DNA from 2 places in the Corynebacterium aquatimens genome. Region 2 is predicted to be linked to the other one. Evidence: riboswitches for the same ligand, from Rfam matches in the RefSeq annotation. Region 2 holds a riboswitch; the other holds the start of a gene.

Evidence for each region. A riboswitch is a leader RNA that binds a small molecule or an ion and turns the genes downstream of it on or off. The one in region 2 is predicted to bind thiamine pyrophosphate.
Region 1: linked by a shared signal. The riboswitch ahead of thiM (hydroxyethylthiazole kinase) and the one ahead of CAQUA_RS09735 (bifunctional hydroxymethylpyrimidine kinase/phosphomethylpyrimidine kinase) in region 2 are both predicted to bind thiamine pyrophosphate.

The regions. Positions count from the first base shown of each region.
Region 1 covers NZ_CP046980.1:61,312-69,146, forward strand. The annotation lists gene CAQUA_RS00190 (PD-(D/E)XK nuclease family protein) at 1-959, opposite strand, end outside; gene CAQUA_RS00195 (nuclear transport factor 2 family protein) at 1,030-1,392, opposite strand; gene CAQUA_RS00200 (lipase family protein) at 1,689-2,957, shown strand; gene CAQUA_RS00205 (hypothetical protein) at 3,319-3,996, shown strand; TPP riboswitch at 4,042-4,143, shown strand; gene thiM (hydroxyethylthiazole kinase) at 4,197-5,021, shown strand; gene thiE (thiamine phosphate synthase) at 5,021-5,668, shown strand; gene CAQUA_RS00220 (ABC transporter substrate-binding protein) at 5,712-6,752, shown strand; gene CAQUA_RS00225 (ABC transporter permease) at 6,733-7,560, shown strand; gene CAQUA_RS00230 (ABC transporter ATP-binding protein) at 7,553-7,835, shown strand, end outside.
Region 2 covers NZ_CP046980.1:2,144,701-2,152,535, reverse strand. The annotation lists gene rplV (50S ribosomal protein L22) at 1-233, shown strand, start outside; gene rpsC (30S ribosomal protein S3) at 233-979, shown strand; gene rplP (50S ribosomal protein L16) at 985-1,401, shown strand; gene rpmC (50S ribosomal protein L29) at 1,401-1,640, shown strand; gene rpsQ (30S ribosomal protein S17) at 1,640-1,945, shown strand; gene CAQUA_RS09750 (Fic/DOC family protein) at 2,312-3,016, opposite strand; gene CAQUA_RS09745 (antitoxin VbhA family protein) at 3,036-3,269, opposite strand; gene CAQUA_RS09740 (carbohydrate kinase family protein) at 3,359-4,354, opposite strand; gene CAQUA_RS09735 (bifunctional hydroxymethylpyrimidine kinase/phosphomethylpyrimidine kinase) at 4,367-5,932, opposite strand; TPP riboswitch at 5,923-6,028, opposite strand; gene CAQUA_RS09730 (GTPase) at 6,060-7,658, opposite strand; gene CAQUA_RS09725 (GTPase family protein) at 7,658-7,835, opposite strand, start outside.

The DNA.
Region 1 (7,835 bases), 440 kb from region 2:
CCTCGGCTGAGCCTGTCAAAGTTGTAGAGCGACGGGGCCCCGTCGAGAAGCACGATGCCCAAGAGATCGGAAAGGGCACGCCGCGGAAGAACATTGGGGTCGAGACTGAGTGCGTAGAGGACAGATTGGATGTAAGGATCCTCATTCCACCCCACAGGCGCTGAAGCGTCATTAGGAATTCCAGCGGAATCAAGAATTTTCTTAAGGGCAGGGAGGTACGTGGAATCGCAGGCCGCGATAGCAATGCGCGCATTGGGTGATTCTTTAAGAATGCCCCGGACGGAAGAGACAACATCCGACAATTCTTCATTGGAGTCAATGTAGGAACGCACCGATACCCGTCCTGGCGCAGTGTCGACAGCTGCGTCAATGTGCGTGGCGTCAACGGCGCTGAGCATTATTTCATCTTGCGGGTCCCGCGCGACGTTGCCCACCGCAATCACCGCGGCGTTGGCGAAGTGTTTGGCTGCGTGCTGGCGACAGTGCGCGACGGTGAAATGATCGTCGGCAGTCCGCTGCTCTACCAAGTCTGCAATGACGGCTGACTCAGCCGCTAACCCCCGAAGACCATCGATGTTTCTTCGTTCAGGTGGGATGGTGAGGAGTCGGGCCACTATGTCGGTAAGAGCGCGCCGCGTAGCGCTTTCAGTGTGGACACCGCTGCGTGAAAACTCAGTTTCCACGTTGGCAAGGATGCTCGACACCTCGCGGAGAATCCGCCCACGAGTAAGAACCGTCCTTGGCGCGAGTGTTCGCGCTGCAGTCCGCAAAAACCCGTCGATGGTCATCACAGCGACATCCCTAAAGCTGCCTTGATGAGCCAACGCCACGATAGTGTCCGCGCGGGCTTTCGGGCCGCACACAACAACCACGGGCTTGTAGGGATCAGAAGCTCGCAGATCACGGATAGTCTCTGCTAACAACCGGCCAAGTGGTTGTGAGGGTGCGTTACTTGCCATGTTAATACTTTTAGCAGGAAATAATGGCGGCTGCGCTGTTTCCGCTGTCTTGGCAAGGAAGGTGCTGCGTCTAGTGGGTGATTGTTGTCTGTTGGTAGAGCGTGAGTGCTGGGGAGCCGTCGATAAGCGTGTAGGTGCTGCTCATGATGGCTTCGAAGGTGTCTTCACCGCGCTGGGACGTGGCGTGGTAAACCAGCGTGGCGGTCTCAATGCTGACGGGGATGAGCTGTGCGTCGGTGATGGAGTAGCTGTCCCACGGCGGGGCGTCGTTGAGGCTGGCGGCGATGGTGGCGCGGTCGAGGATCATGCCGTTGACCAGGATCATGACGGCGTCTTCGGTCATGAGTTCGCCGTAGAACGTGCCGCCGGTGCCATTGGTCAGGGAGTCCCAGCCGCGGTGTTCTAAGGCGAGGAGCGTATCGAAGTCGAGCATGGGTCCGACTGTACTCGCCGCGCGATTCTATGAGTCCAGCAAAAGTTCACGGTCACCGAAGGCAAGCAGCCCACCCGCCGTTAGTCGATCACTGTCGAGCCGTTAATATTCGCCGCGTCAAAACCCCAGGTCGCGTTCACAGGAATCGGCCCGAAACGCCGACGGCTCGACACTGGTCCGTTTTCATCGAATTTCACGCCAAGAACGCCGCCAAACCGCTAGTTTTGTAAGGAAAATAACAGATACTATCGGCGGGAGTTTCAATGTGGTTCGAACGGAAACGACAAGTAGTAGCAGTGTTAAGCGCACTCGCGCTGACCAGCGGGTTCGGCGCCCCAGTCGCGGCAGCCCAGAGCTCGGGCCCGTCGCCGTTTGGGTCGGCGGCGGATCTCACACACCAGTCATCGGTGAAGACGGGCGAGTCCATGCGCCCGGTCGCGCAGCGGACCAAGCCTATATATAGGAGTGATTTGCCGGAGGTTGGGCCGTCGTCACGCGTGGGCGAAGTTCTGGCGAAGGTTCCGCTTGACCCGCGCGCGGGCCTTGATAACGCGGGTGAGCAGGTGCGTTTCGCATACACGACTGTCGATCAGCACGGTCAGCCCGCGGTGAGCACGGGCGCGATGTACATGCCCAAGGGCCAAAAGCCCGCGGGTGGGTGGCCGGTGATCGCGTGGGCGCACGGCACCGTCGGGCTTGGCGACGAATGCGCGCCGTCCATCAACCCGCAGGTGGGAAATGACGCGCGGTACCTGAACAAGTGGCTGGATGAAGGCTACGCGATCGTGGCCACGGACTACGTGGGTCTGGATTCGCCGGGGCTGCACAGCTACCTCAACGGCAAGGTGTCGGCGGCGAACGTTGTGGACTCGGTCGCCGCGGCGCATGAGATGTTCGGCGGTGAACTGTCGAAGAAGTGGGCGGTGGTCGGCCAGTCGCAGGGCGGGGGAGTGGCGCTGCACGTCGCGCGCCGGGCCACGCCGCTCAGCGAGAAACTCGGCCTGGATTACCGCGGGGCGGTGGCTACTGGCGCGCCCGCGTACATCGAGGAGATCGTGATCGCCGCGGGCCCGACCTTTCCGCCGATGCCTCTACCAGGCGGTTTGTCGGTGTTTGGCCTCTACATCCTTGCCGCGGTGCAGGAAGCCCACCCAGAGATCGACATGGACGCCGCGCTTAGCGACGAAGGGCGATTCATGCTCGCCGAAGCCAAAAAGAGCTGTTTCCACGAGGTCCGCGACGGGGTCCAAGGTGTGAACCTGGCCCGCGCGTTTACTAAACCGCTGCGCTCAGTGCCGGGGCTGGATAAAGCCATCCGTGAGTTCATGGCCACACCCACCAGCGGATACGACAAGCCGGTGTTTGTCGGCCACGGGCTCAAAGACATGGATGTGCCCAGCCCCATCGGGATGCTGCTGAACACGGAGATGTGGTTTAACCAGTTCTTCGGAATGCCGCGCAACACGCGCGTGGATGTGAAGTGGTACCTGTCTGACCACGGCACGACACCTAACGTGGCGTTTCCGGATTCCTCGGCATTCCTGGCTGAAATCTTCCGAGACTAGGCAGGCCGCGCTGCTGAGTTGAAGAATTCGTGGCCTGCACCATGTTGGCTAGCTAAACACGGTGAGTGTCTAACTTTCGGGGGGCGGTCCACGGGGATCAACGCGGTTGCGTGATTGGCAGTGCCAATCAGCGGTAGTTGCCGCGGAAACACGCTGGTCGCGCGGGAAAAAAATACGTGATTGGCACTGCCAATCAAATGAAGCCCACGAAATGAAGTCTATGTAACGGTTGACGCGGTGGTTTAGACTTAGCAGACAGAACCGACTTAATAGTCAATGTCTTATGAAGGTCGTATGAAGTCGGGCGGCGCGCACCCCGTGCAGTGCATGCCCGGAAGCGCGTCCGATGTGGAGGATCACCGTGAAGAAGATTATGGCAGCCGCACTCGCTGCGGCCCTGACGTTCACCACCGCTGCCCCGGTTACGCCTGGGGTGGCTGCAGCCGAAACGCCGACTGCCAGCAAAAAGTACTCGGAGATCTACCCAGTAACAATGTATGGCTCGGTCAAAAAGGCCGGACCGGTCACTCAATCGTTTGAAGTCACTGTTGATGACGGCATTGGCGGGAAGTCCGTCAAGGCAATTGAAGAGGTCACAGACAAGCGGAGCAGTCAAGAAAACGTCATCTTCACGTTGAAAACATATTCTGCCGGAAAAGCGAGGGGCGAAATAACCCTCGGTAACGAAGCGATCTACCCGGCGCAATTCTATGCCAGCTATGAAGTCACAATTGTTTACACCGATAACAGCAGAGCGAAGGCAACTGGCAGCCTCTCCATTGAGCCCATGGATACGTTGGTGGATCGGTCGAAGCCGCGAGAAGACACGCCTACAGGCGGCACCGGAAACCAAGGCGGCACGGGCAACCAAGGCGGCACGGGCAACCAGGGCGGCGGGAACGCGCTGAGCAGCGCGGATGGCACGCCAACAGAGTTGGGGCGCACGCTATCGATTGTTGGGGGGATTGTCGCGGCGTTGGCGGTTGTGTTGGGTGTGGGTGCGTTGTTTATGAATGCGCAGGTACCGTTCCGCAGGTAAGAAGAGCGTAATTCGCTTCGTTGTTGGCCCGCTGCGCTACTGTGTTATAAGGACACGGGGTGCCGCGGGTCTTGTGCGTGCGGCTGAGAAATACCCGTTGAACCTGATCCAGGTAATGCTGGCGAAGGGATGTTCGGGTGCATTGACCGCGCGTTTCTTCGTTGGCGTTTAAGAAATCGAACGAAGAATGGGAGCGGCAAATGACGGTGACAAATGCGGGTGCGGCGCAGCTTTTGGCAGCAGTGCGGGAGCAGACCCCTTTGGTGCAGTGCATTACTAACTCGGTGGTGACCAATTTCACGGCGAACGTGCTGTTGGCGTCGGGTGCGGCGCCGGCGATGACGGACATCGTGGGGGAGGCGGGTCTGTTCGCGGGTATCGCTAGCGGTGTGCTGATCAATCTGGGTACGCCGACGCCGGAGCAGCGGGAGGCGTCGCGTGAGGCAGTGGCGGGTGCCGCGGAGGCGGGCACACCGTGGGTGCTGGACCCGGTGGCTGTCGGCGCGTTGCCGGTGCGTACGGAGCTCGCCCGCGAGCTGGTCGCGGCTGGTCCGACGGCGATTCGTGGCAACGCCAGCGAGATCATGGCGCTTGCAGGTGCGGGCGCGGGCGGCCGCGGCGTGGAGTCTTCCGATGAGGTCGATGCCGCGGTGGAGGCCGCCGTCGCTTTGGCGCAGCAGTCCGGCGCGGTCGTTGCGGTGTCCGGACCGAAAGACTTCATCACTGATGGTCAGAACGCGGTGTGGGTAGATGGCGGTAGTGAGTTATTGACCAAGGTCACGGGCGGCGGGTGCGCGCTCGGCGCGCTGATCGCGGCATTTTTGGGGGCCCGCGGTGAGGCTTCGGCGCTCGAGGCGGTTGCGGCCACGCACGCGTTCTACTCGCTCGTCGCGGAGCGCGCCGCGGCGAAGGCTCACGGCCCCGGCACGTTCGCAGTCGCGCTTATCGACGAATTGTCGTCCGTGACCCCGGATGACCTCGCCGCGGTGACGAGCATCAGCGCAACGACAACGAGTGAGAACTAATGAATATTCCAGAAGGTATTTACCTGGTCACGGACAAGGCTTTATGCGGTGAGCGTGGCGTTGTGGAGACGGTCCGCCTGGCCGTTGACGGTGGGGTGACCACGGTACAGCTGCGCGATAAAGATGCAGGCCGCGATGATCTTGTGCGCCAACTCGAGGAGCTGGCGGGCGTAATTGATGGCCGCGCAACGCTCGTGGTCAATGACGCCTTAGACGCTGCGGTGGAAGCGCGTCGTCGGGGCATTCCTATCGACGGTGTGCACGTAGGCCAATCCGATGAGGACGCAACGGTGGCGCGTGCGCATCTCGGGCCGGACGCTGTCGTGGGCCTGTCGGCGAGCAACCGGGAGGAATTCGCTGAGATCAGCACCTGGCCTGCCGGAACGGTGGACTACGTCGGTGTTGGTGTTATCCGGCCGACGGCGACGAAGAAAAACCACCCGCCGGCGCTCGGCATCGAGGGATTCGGCGAGCTCACCCGCATTGCGCCGGTGCCGACGGTGGCGATTGGCGGTGTCGGTGCCGGAGACATCGTTGGCCTTCGCCAGGCGGGAGCGCACGCGGTGGCGGTGGTGTCCGCGATCTGTGCAGCAGAAGATCCCCGGGGTGTTGCTGAGCAAATGTCTGCCCTGTGGATAAGTGCTTAGGCACGTGTCCGGTGGTGTCACCCCCGGCCGATAGGATGCAGCCATGACTCACACGAGATCCCGGGTATCCCAGTTCTTTGCCATGGTGATGGCGCTGCTCACCGTCGCGGCGCTCGCGACAACACTCGCGGCGTGCAGCGACGGCGGCGCGGGCGAGGGGGAGAAGATCCTCTTCGCTCCGGACTGGACGCCGAACACGAACCAGACCGGGTTATTCGTGGCCAAGGCGAAGGGATTCTTCGAAGACACCGGGATCGACGTGGAGATCCTGCCGTACAACGAAGCCGGCACCGATGTTCTGGTGGACTCCGGCCAGGCGACGTTCGGGATGGGAACCCAGGATCGATTGACCATTGCCAAATCTGCGGGGGCGGACATCAAGTCGGTCATGGCAGTTGAGCAGCATTGGGCAACCGAGATCGCGGTCTTGGCAGACCGGGCTGATATTAAAAGCCCCAAAGACCTGGACGGAAAGACCTTCGGCGGCTTCGGTGAACCCGCGGATGAAGCAATCCTCAAAGGCGTCATCCAGGCCGCTGGCGGCAAGGGCGAGTTCGACTCCGTGGTGCTAAACACCAACGCCTATGAAGCGCTGTACAACAAGGAAGTGGATTTCACCATTCCGTACGTGGCCTGGGAGTCCATTGAGGCTAAAAAGCGCGGCATCGATCTGAAAGGCTGGCGCTATACGGACTTCGGTTTCCCGGATAACTACCAGATCATCATCTTTGGCAACCAGGACTGGATGGCGCAGCACCCAGAAGAAACAACAAAATTCGTCCAGGCAGTGCAGCGCGGCTACCAGTACGCCATCGACAACCCGGAAGACGCTGCGAAGATCCTCCAGGAGGAAAACCCCGAGTTGCTCACAGACCTGGACCTATTAATTGAGAGTCAAAAGACGCTTTCCGGTGAGTTCATGCGAGACGCCGACGGCAAGTTCGGCCGTCAAACCGAAAAGCAGTGGGCAGACCTGGGTGCCTTCTTATACGACAACAATCTGCTGGTAGACCGTGACGGTAAGCCCTTGGCCAACCAGCCGGAGTGGAAGAACTTCTTCACCAATGAGTACCTCGCCGACTAAAACCGCCCCCAGGCCCAGCCGCACCCGGATCCTGCGCGGGGACACGGCATCGAACATCATTGTGCCGGTGGTGTTCCTCGCCATCGGACTGGTCATTTGGGAGATAGCCGTCCGCGCAAGCGGGGTGCGCCCGCAGGTGATGCCTGCCCCAAGCCGCGTGGTGGAAGCCGGATGGTCGCAGCGTGAGGTGATCGGCCAACACGCACTCGCCACAATCCAGGTCACCCTGGCCGGTTTCACGCTGTCGTTGATCTTGGCGTGGCTCATCGCCATCGCCATTGACTTCTCGCCGGCCTTGCGCCGCGGGTTGATTCCGATTCTGGTGGCGTCGCAGACCATTCCCGTCGTCGCCATCGCACCGCTCATGATTATTTGGTTCGGCTTCGGCCTCGTGCCAAAGATGCTGGTCGTTGCGCTTGTGACGTTCTTCCCCATGACCGTCGGGTTGGTGGAAGGTTTCAGCCGCGCGGACGCGGAATCGTCTAATCTTCTGCGTTCCATGGGCGCGGGAAGGATAAAGGAATTCCTCTATGTGCGCTTGCCGTCGGCGATGCCGCAATTCTTCACGTCGTTACGCATTGGCATTACCTACGCGATGACCGGCGCGATTTTCGCGGAGTATGTGGGCGCGCGTCGGGGCCTGGGCATCTACATGAGCGTGCAGAAAAACGCGTTCCGCACGGACCTTGTTCTCGCAGCCGTCGCGGTCACTGCGTTCATCTCGATCCTGCTGTACATGTCTACTTACCTGCTGGAACGCGCCACAATCCCGTGGCACATCAAAGAGAGGCGGGCGCGCAATGTCTGACACAGGTTCGACTCCCCGTCTGCGGGTGGACGGAATCACGCGAGAGTTTGTCGTCGATAAGCATGAGCGGCGCCTTGTGTTAGATGACATCTCTTTCGATGTCGCGCCGGGCGAGTTCATTTCCCTCGTCGGCCCCTCGGGCGCGGGCAAATCCACGCTGTTCAACATCATCGCGGGCCTTGATACGCCCACGTCGGGCCGCGTGCTTATCGACGGCCGGGAGGCGACAGGCAGCACCGAACACGCTGCGTACATGCCACAAAAAGACTTGCTTT
Region 2 (7,835 bases):
CGTCCACCCAGATCGCCAAGGTCGTCGCTTCTGCAGCGGCAAACGCTGAGAACAACTTCGGCCTGGACCCGCGCACGCTCGTCGTTTCCGAGTGCTACGCAAACGAGGGTCCGACGATGCGCCGCTACCAGCCACGCGCACAAGGTCGCGCGTTCCAGATCCGCAAGCGCACCTGCCACATCACCGTTGTTGTGGAGAGCCAAGACGCTAGCCAGAAAGAAGGGGCCAAGTAATGGGTCAGAAAATTCACCCCCACGGCCTCCGGTTGGGCATCACTTCCGATTGGAAGTCCCACTGGTACGCCGACAAGAACTACTCCGACTACGTCGCCGAGGACATCAAGATCCGCGAGTTCCTCTCCAAGGGTCTTGAGCGCGCCGGCATCGCCGACGTTGTCATCGAGCGCACCCGCGACCGTGTCCGCGTGGACATTCACACCGCCCGCCCGGGCATCGTGATCGGCCGCCGCGGTGCTGAGGCAGACCGCATCCGTCGCGAGCTGGAAAAGCTCACCGGCAAGATGGTTGCCCTGAACATCCTCGAGGTCAAGAACGTCGACGCTAACGCAGCGCTCGTCGCTCAGTCCGTCGCGGAGCAGCTGGTCAACCGTGTGGCATTCCGCCGCGCGATGCGTAAGGCTATCCAGTCCGCTATGCGTAACCCGCAGGTCAAGGGCATCAAGATTCAGTGCTCCGGCCGTCTGGGCGGCGCTGAAATGTCCCGCGTCGAGCGCTACCACGAAGGCCGTGTGCCCCTGCACACCCTGCGTGCAGAGATCGACTACGGCACGGCGGAAGCAGCAACCACCTTCGGCATCATCGGTGTCAAGGTATGGATTTACAAGGGCGACGTCGTTGGTGGCGTTCGCGAGTCCGACCTCGCACTGGCAAACGACCGCCGCGGCCGCGGCGACCGTGACCGCCGCCCCCGCCGGGGTGGCCAGCGTCGCCAGCGCTCAGAGCAGAAGAAGGAGGGCTAAGACACATGCTTATCCCTAAGCGCGTCAAGTACCGCCGCCAGCACCGCCCGACCCGTCGTGGCGTGTCCAAGGGTGGCAACCGTATCAACTTCGGTGACTACGCAATCCAGGCTCTTGAGCCGGCGTACATCACCAACCGCCAGATTGAGGCAGCACGTATTGCCATCAACCGTCACGTCAAGCGTGGCGGTAAGGTCTGGATCAACATCTACCCGGATCGCCCCCTGACCCAGAAGCCGCTCGGTGTTCGTATGGGTTCCGGTAAGGGCCCGGTGGAGAAGTGGGTGGCCAACGTCAAGCCTGGCCGCATCCTGTTCGAAATGTCGTACCCGAACGAGGCAACCGCCTACGAGGCCCTGCGCCGCGCTGGCCAGAAGCTTCCGTGCAAGGTCCGCATCATCAAGAAGGAGGACCAGTTCTAATGCCAGTTGGAACCCCCGCACACGAGTTCCGCGAGCTCAGCGACTCCGAGCTGAAGGATCGCCTCGCTGCTGCCAAGGAAGAGCTGTTCAACCTGCGCTTCCAGCACGCTACCGGCCAGCTGTCCAACAACCGCCGCATCTCCGCGGTGAAGCGTGACGTGGCCCGCATCTACACGGTTCTGCGCGAGCGCGAGCTCGGCCTCTCCGTCACCCCAGGCACCGAAGGAGCTGACAACTAATGTCTGATACCCAAGAGACCAAGGGCCCGAAGCACACGCCGAAGCAGCCCAAGGAGAAGGGCCTGCAGAAGCGTCGCCGCGGCTACGTGATTTCCGACAAGATGGACAAGACCATCGTCGTCGAGGTCGAGGACCGCAAGTCCCACGGCCTGTACGGCAAGATCGTCCGTACCACCAAGCGCGTGAAGGCTCACGACGAGACCAACACCGCCGGCATCGGCGACCTCGTCCGCATCGAGGAGACCCGCCCGCTGTCCAAGGACAAGCACTTCCGCCTCATCGAGATCATCGAGAAGGCCCGCTAGTCTCGGCAGATCCCGGCTCTTCCGGCGGCCCCCTCAGGACAGCCGCCACCCTGACCGCCCCGCCCAGCACCCCAGCTGGTGCGGGGCATTTTCTCTGCCCGAAATCTCAACCCCCTCCACCCAGCCGCCTCACTCAACCCAACTCACCCGGACTCCTCATTAGACCCGCCGATCGAGCCGTTCTATCCCCCATCGACCCGTTTCACCCCCCATCGACCCGTTGCGTTTTGATCGATCCGTTGGCCAATAAAATCCCAGGTCGCATGTATATATGTTTCATACGGGTCGATCACGAACTAAAACGGGTCGATCACGGAGCGAAACGGCTCGATCGCGGACCCGGACGGCGCGGTCCTGGCTCGGGAGCTAAGTACTGGTTGGCGGTTCCCACGGTGCAGCCGGGTGGTCCCGACGGAACTGCATCATGTGTTGGAAAATTTCGGCGGAGTTGCTGTCTCGGTGGCCCTGGGTCTTTCTCAGGCTACCTTCGCCTGTTGGCGGGAGAGCGTCGACGGGATACACCGCGGGGAGAAGCAGTTGTGCTAAGAACGACGCATCGGCGGTAGCTGCCCCGACGTAACGTGCTGCGTGTGCGTGAGAGGCATTGACCTGCGTCCAGTCCACGACCCATCCCGCTGCACGAAACATCTGGTCGAAGAAGTAGCGTTGAGTACGCGAATTGCCATCGCGGAATGGGTGCACGATTGTGAGTTCGCACCAATGATCGGCGATGGTGGCGTCCGCCATATTCAAATCTGCCGTGGACGGCGGTTGTTTCTGGATCCGTCGCATTACTCGGCCCAGCTCGTCTTCGACGAACTCGGCCCGGCACATCATCAAGCCCATGGCACCCACCTCGGTGGAACGGATTTGGCCTGCCCAAGGGTAGACGTCTTGCAACAAATGCCGGTGAACTTCAATCAGAGATTCGCGGGTGAACTCACGGAGAGGCGGACCGGATTCGAGTTCGAACAGACGTCGGCCCGAGAGCTCACCAGCAATTAGCTCCAGATCGCGAGCGTCTTCAATGCCAAAAAAGTTTTCGGGCGCAGCGTCTTGTTTGCGGGGCATTCAGCTAAACCGCCTTCAGCTATGCCGCCCCGGACGTGCGGCGCCGTAGCTCGGCAGCACGCGCGCTTTCGCGTAAGCCGTTCTCTTCCAAGTATCGGAGGACGGATTCATCAGCAGAGAGTTCGCCCCGAAGAATTTTGCGTCCTTCGCTTTCAAGCTCAGGTGACAGAGTTTGGCCGGCCATGATCATGGACGCATTGACGGCCGCGACTTTGTGGTCTTCGGTGCGGGGGTCGTCATGAGGTGCAGTCATGGAAGTGATTCTAACAGCGTAAACACCAAAAATGAAGGCCCGCAGTGGTCGGTGGAGGCGCCCGCCGGGATCAGTGCGGGCAGTGCGGGCTAGTCCGGGAGGGTGAAGTTGAAGGTGAAATCCGGCGGTGGCTCGGGCGCGTTGGCGGGGATGTCGGTTTCTGGGTAGAGCTCACGGGCATAGGGGGTGTCGGCGCCCGGGCGGGAGATCGTGATCGCGGCAGCGCGTGCGGCGAAACGAAGGATGCTTCGCCAGTCAGACTCGCTGAGTGCAAGAAGTGTGTCGCGGCTAAGGCCCTCGAAGCCAGAATCGTCTGCAGAGTCAGCGGAGTCTGGGTTCACACCACCGAGGCGGTCGAACTGGTGCGCAAGTGCCGCCATGACGGTGTCGCCGGCGCCGATGGTGTCGGAAATATCGTCGCCTTCCATGCGCTCAGAAGGTTCAAAGCACTCGCCGAACGGCGCGCGAACGTGAAGGCCGGCGGCAGACGTGGTCACCACCACGGGCACATGAGAAGTGTCGCCAAGGAATTCAACTTCGCTGTCTGATAGCTTCAGAACCGTCACCGATTCGAGGAAATCGCGCAGGAATGTCCGGTGCTTCTCCGTGGCGAAGGCGGGCCGGATATTAGGGTCAAGGCACACCACCACCCCCGCGTCCGCACATGCGCGGGCGACCGCAGCGTAGCGCGAGGCGGCCGGTTGCAGCGCAAGCGACAGTGTTCCGAACACCGCAAACCCCTTATCGACAGCGACCGGATCCGCGAACCGGTCGGCCGTTCCCTCCACGTAAAACTGGTAGCTCGCGGAACCATCCGCACCGATCGATGCCACGGCCAGGCTCGTCGGTTCCTCGCCGGTGGGGCAGTGGGAAAGGTCCACGTGGGCGTCGATAAGCGAGCTGCGAAGGGCCTGGCCGAAGTTGTCGCTGGACAACCGCGATTGAAACGCGACATCCGAGCCCATGCGGCCCAACGCGCGAGCGACGTTGAAGGGTCCACCACCAAGCGCGGGTTCAAGTGGCACGAGCGCCCGCTTGCCGACGGGCACCAGGTCAACCAGTGCCTCGCCGTAAACAGTGATCATGCGCGGGGTGAGTTAGGCGCGGCGCGAGGCTTGGTCGAAGAACGCCAGCTCGTGGTAGCAGGCGTACATGAAGGCTTCAGCGGCGCGTTTACGGGCGGCGGGGGAAGCCTCCTCGAGGGCGCGTTCGGTGGCATCAAGTGCCTGCTTGACCTCGCCGACGAAGTCATCGCCGCCGTACATGGACAGCCACGCGTTGTACGGGTGGTCGGCGTGGTTGTTCTCAGCGAGGTGGAGGCCCACCTCAGCGTAGAGCCAGAAGCACGGCAGGACCGCCGCAGCGCCGACAGCGTATTCTTCCACGGCGGTTTCAGACACCAGGAAGTCCGTGTACGCGTTGGTAACCGGGCTGGGCCGGGACGACGCGTGATCCAGGTCGTGCTGGGCAAACCAGGTGCGGTGCAGCTCAGCCTCGGCGTGGATAGCTTCGGCGGAGGAGTTAGCCCACCAGACCTGGTCATCAGGGGTGTGGGCCTTGATTCCAACCTGGGCCAAAGCGCGGGCGTACTCTTCCAGGTAGTGCGCGTCCTGCAGCAAGTAAAACTCAAAATCGTCTTCAGCCAAGTCGCCGGAGCGCAGCGCTGTGATGAACGGCAAGTTCAACGTGTCGGGCCAGACCTTGGCAGCAGCGCGGTCCCAGAGAGCCTGGGTGTGGGGGCCGGCGGCCGGGATCTTGGCAGCAAGAAGCTGGCCGGTCTCACCCGCTGGGCGGTCACCGGACAGGTCCCACGGCTGGGTGGACGCTGCAGCGGCAAGACGTCGCGCGCGGTGGGAATGGTCGACGGGGCCGTTGCCCTTGCCAACTCCAAGCGCATCGGCGTTAGCGATGGCCTCGTAGAGCCAGTCCGAAGCCCAGCGAACCGCCGCGGCCGAACCAGCCCCGGACCCAGCCTCAGAGCCGAGCGCCAGGCGAGTGGCCAGCGCCGACGACAGGGAGCAGCCGGTGCCGTGGGTGTTCTTCGTGTCCACGCGGGGCACGCGGGCAACCTCGACGGATCCGTCGGGGGAGACCAACGCGTTGGAGGCATCACCGCTGAGGTGGCCGCCCTTGACCAACACAGCAACCCCGGTTGCGGCGGCGTACGCTTTGCCCTGTTCTACCGCTTCGTCGAAGTCCGCGGCGGGCTCGTTCTCCGTGAGTACGGCCAGCTCCGGGATGTTCGGGGTGACCACGGTGGCGTGGTCGCGCACGAATTGGCGCAGCGCAGCCTCGGCATCCTCGCTAAGCAGGCGGTCGCCGGAGGTGGCCACCATCACGGGGTCAACGACGACCACCGGAACTTCGCGTCCGGCCAGGGCCTCACTGACAGTGGCGGTGGTTTCGGCATCCCCCAGCATGCCGATCTTGATGGCGTCGACCTCAACGTCGTCGAAGACCGCGTCGAGCTGCTCTTTCAGGAACTCCTGCGGTGGAGTGTGGATGGAGCGCACCCCCTGGGTGTTTTGCGCCACCAGGGAGGTGACCACGCACATTCCGTATCCGCCAGCAGCGGCGATCGATTTCAGGTCGGCCTGGATACCAGCGCCACCGGTTGGGTCAGTGCCGGCGATGGACAGGACTCGGGGGATAGCAGTAGTCATAGCGACATCCTTACGCGAATTCGAGTTCGTTCAAGTTCAACGGGTGTGATCTCAGCCCGGCCTTTGAGAGGGGGCTGGGCACCCCGTGTCTTGTTGGGCAATCATACGCGAGTTGTAACGGCCCGCCTTAACCGACGGCGGTGGCAACGGCCGCGGCGAAACGGTCGTAGTCCGCGCGGATGCCCTCTAGCGGTTCTACAACGGCCGCGTGAGAAATCGCGGCCACTTCTTTGCGCATAGCTTGCCGGGTGCGTCGCTTCACGCCGGAGCCGATCACTCCGCCGAAGACGGTGGTGATCAGGCCAATGATCAGCCCCGCAAGGAGTCCAGCCATGATCAGCAGTGTTGGTATGGGCCACCCTTCGACCGTGGGCACGAGCTCGCTGCCAAGCAGTGGCACGAGAACGCCCGGTATGAATGCAACCAGCAGGTACCAGACAACACCGGCTAGCGCCGCGATCAGCGCGAGCCATTGGATCACGGTCAAAAGGAACCATCCCCGCGAAGGTTCAGCGGGGAGGCGAGTGCGGGCGACGGCACGGTCGAGTTCGCCCGGCAGTGCTTGGGAGATCTCCTCAGTGCGGTCTGCCACCGCCGCGGACCACGCATGGGGCAGTCCATCTGCGGCAGCCGTGGAATAGTCGCGCAGTCCCTTGTTCGCCACCGCCTTGCCGGCGGCATCCAATTCCGGCAGCGACGTGCGGTGCACGCCCACGTCATCAGGCTCCTCCCGCAGACCCAAGCGGCGCAGGGGATCGGGCCGGAACTTCGTGATCCAGCTGGTCAGCAGCCACCCGGTGCGCTCATGCAGGCGTTTGCGGTAGGCCGCGGCGGTGGTCGTAGAAATCCGTTCGACCCCGGCGGCTTTCGCCAAAGTGTCGTCGAGGGCACGCTTCGCTCGCTTATCGACGCCACCCGCCGCCCGCGTCGGTACATAGTCGTCCGTCACCGCGCGTATATCGGCCTCAATGCGGGCGGTCTGGGCGGTGTGAGCGCGGGCGACTTTTGCAATCGCGCTGCGCAGCGTATCGATGCCCTCCCCAGTGCGCGTGGAGGTAGGGATGACGGACACGCGGGTGAGGCCGTCGTCGATAAGCAAGTGCTCAAAATTGCCCGCGACCGTATCCACGTCGTCGACGTGCAGCAAATCTGCTTTGTTCAGCACGGCGAGGGTGACTTCGGCGTGGCCGGCGTGGGGGCGGATGAACTGGTCGTGGATGACGCTGTCGGCGTATTTTTCGGGGTCCGTGACCCAGACCAGAACGTCGACTTGTCCAGCGAGGCGCTGCGCGATTTCGCGGTTGGACGCCTCCACCGAGTCGAAGTCCGGGAGGTCGAGCAAGATGAGCGGGCCAGCGCCGGGGGCGAACTCGCCCGGGCGGGTGCGGCGGTCCTCCACCCCTAGCCAGTCCAGCAGGGCTTCGGACCCCTCCGGGCCCCAGATTGCCGCGAGAGGGGACGACGTGGTCGGGCGGCGCGCAGCTGCCTTGCCTAAGTCTTCGCCCACGACTGCGTTGAACAGGGAGGTCTTGCCGGAACCGGTGGCTCCGAAAAACCCAACGACGGTGTGTTCAGCAGACAGGGCACGGCGTTCCGCGCCCGCGCGGGCGATGGAACGGAAGCGGTCAACCTCGCTGGCGGGCAAGTAGGGCGCGCCGATGGAGGCGGCCTCATCCAACGCGGCAAGGCGGTCGCCGAGGGGAGTCTTACGTTTGAAAAGCGCCATTAGTTCTCCCCTCCAGTCGGGCGAGGAAGCTGCAGTTGGGGGGCCGCGGTGAGGATGCCGGGGAAGCGTTCGTTGAGTGAGGCTCGCGCTTCCGCGGCGGTGGTACGGATCGATTCGGCGGAGGTGCCTTCCAGCAGCGGGTCGGTGATGGCGTAGTAGCGTTCGCGTTCCTCACGC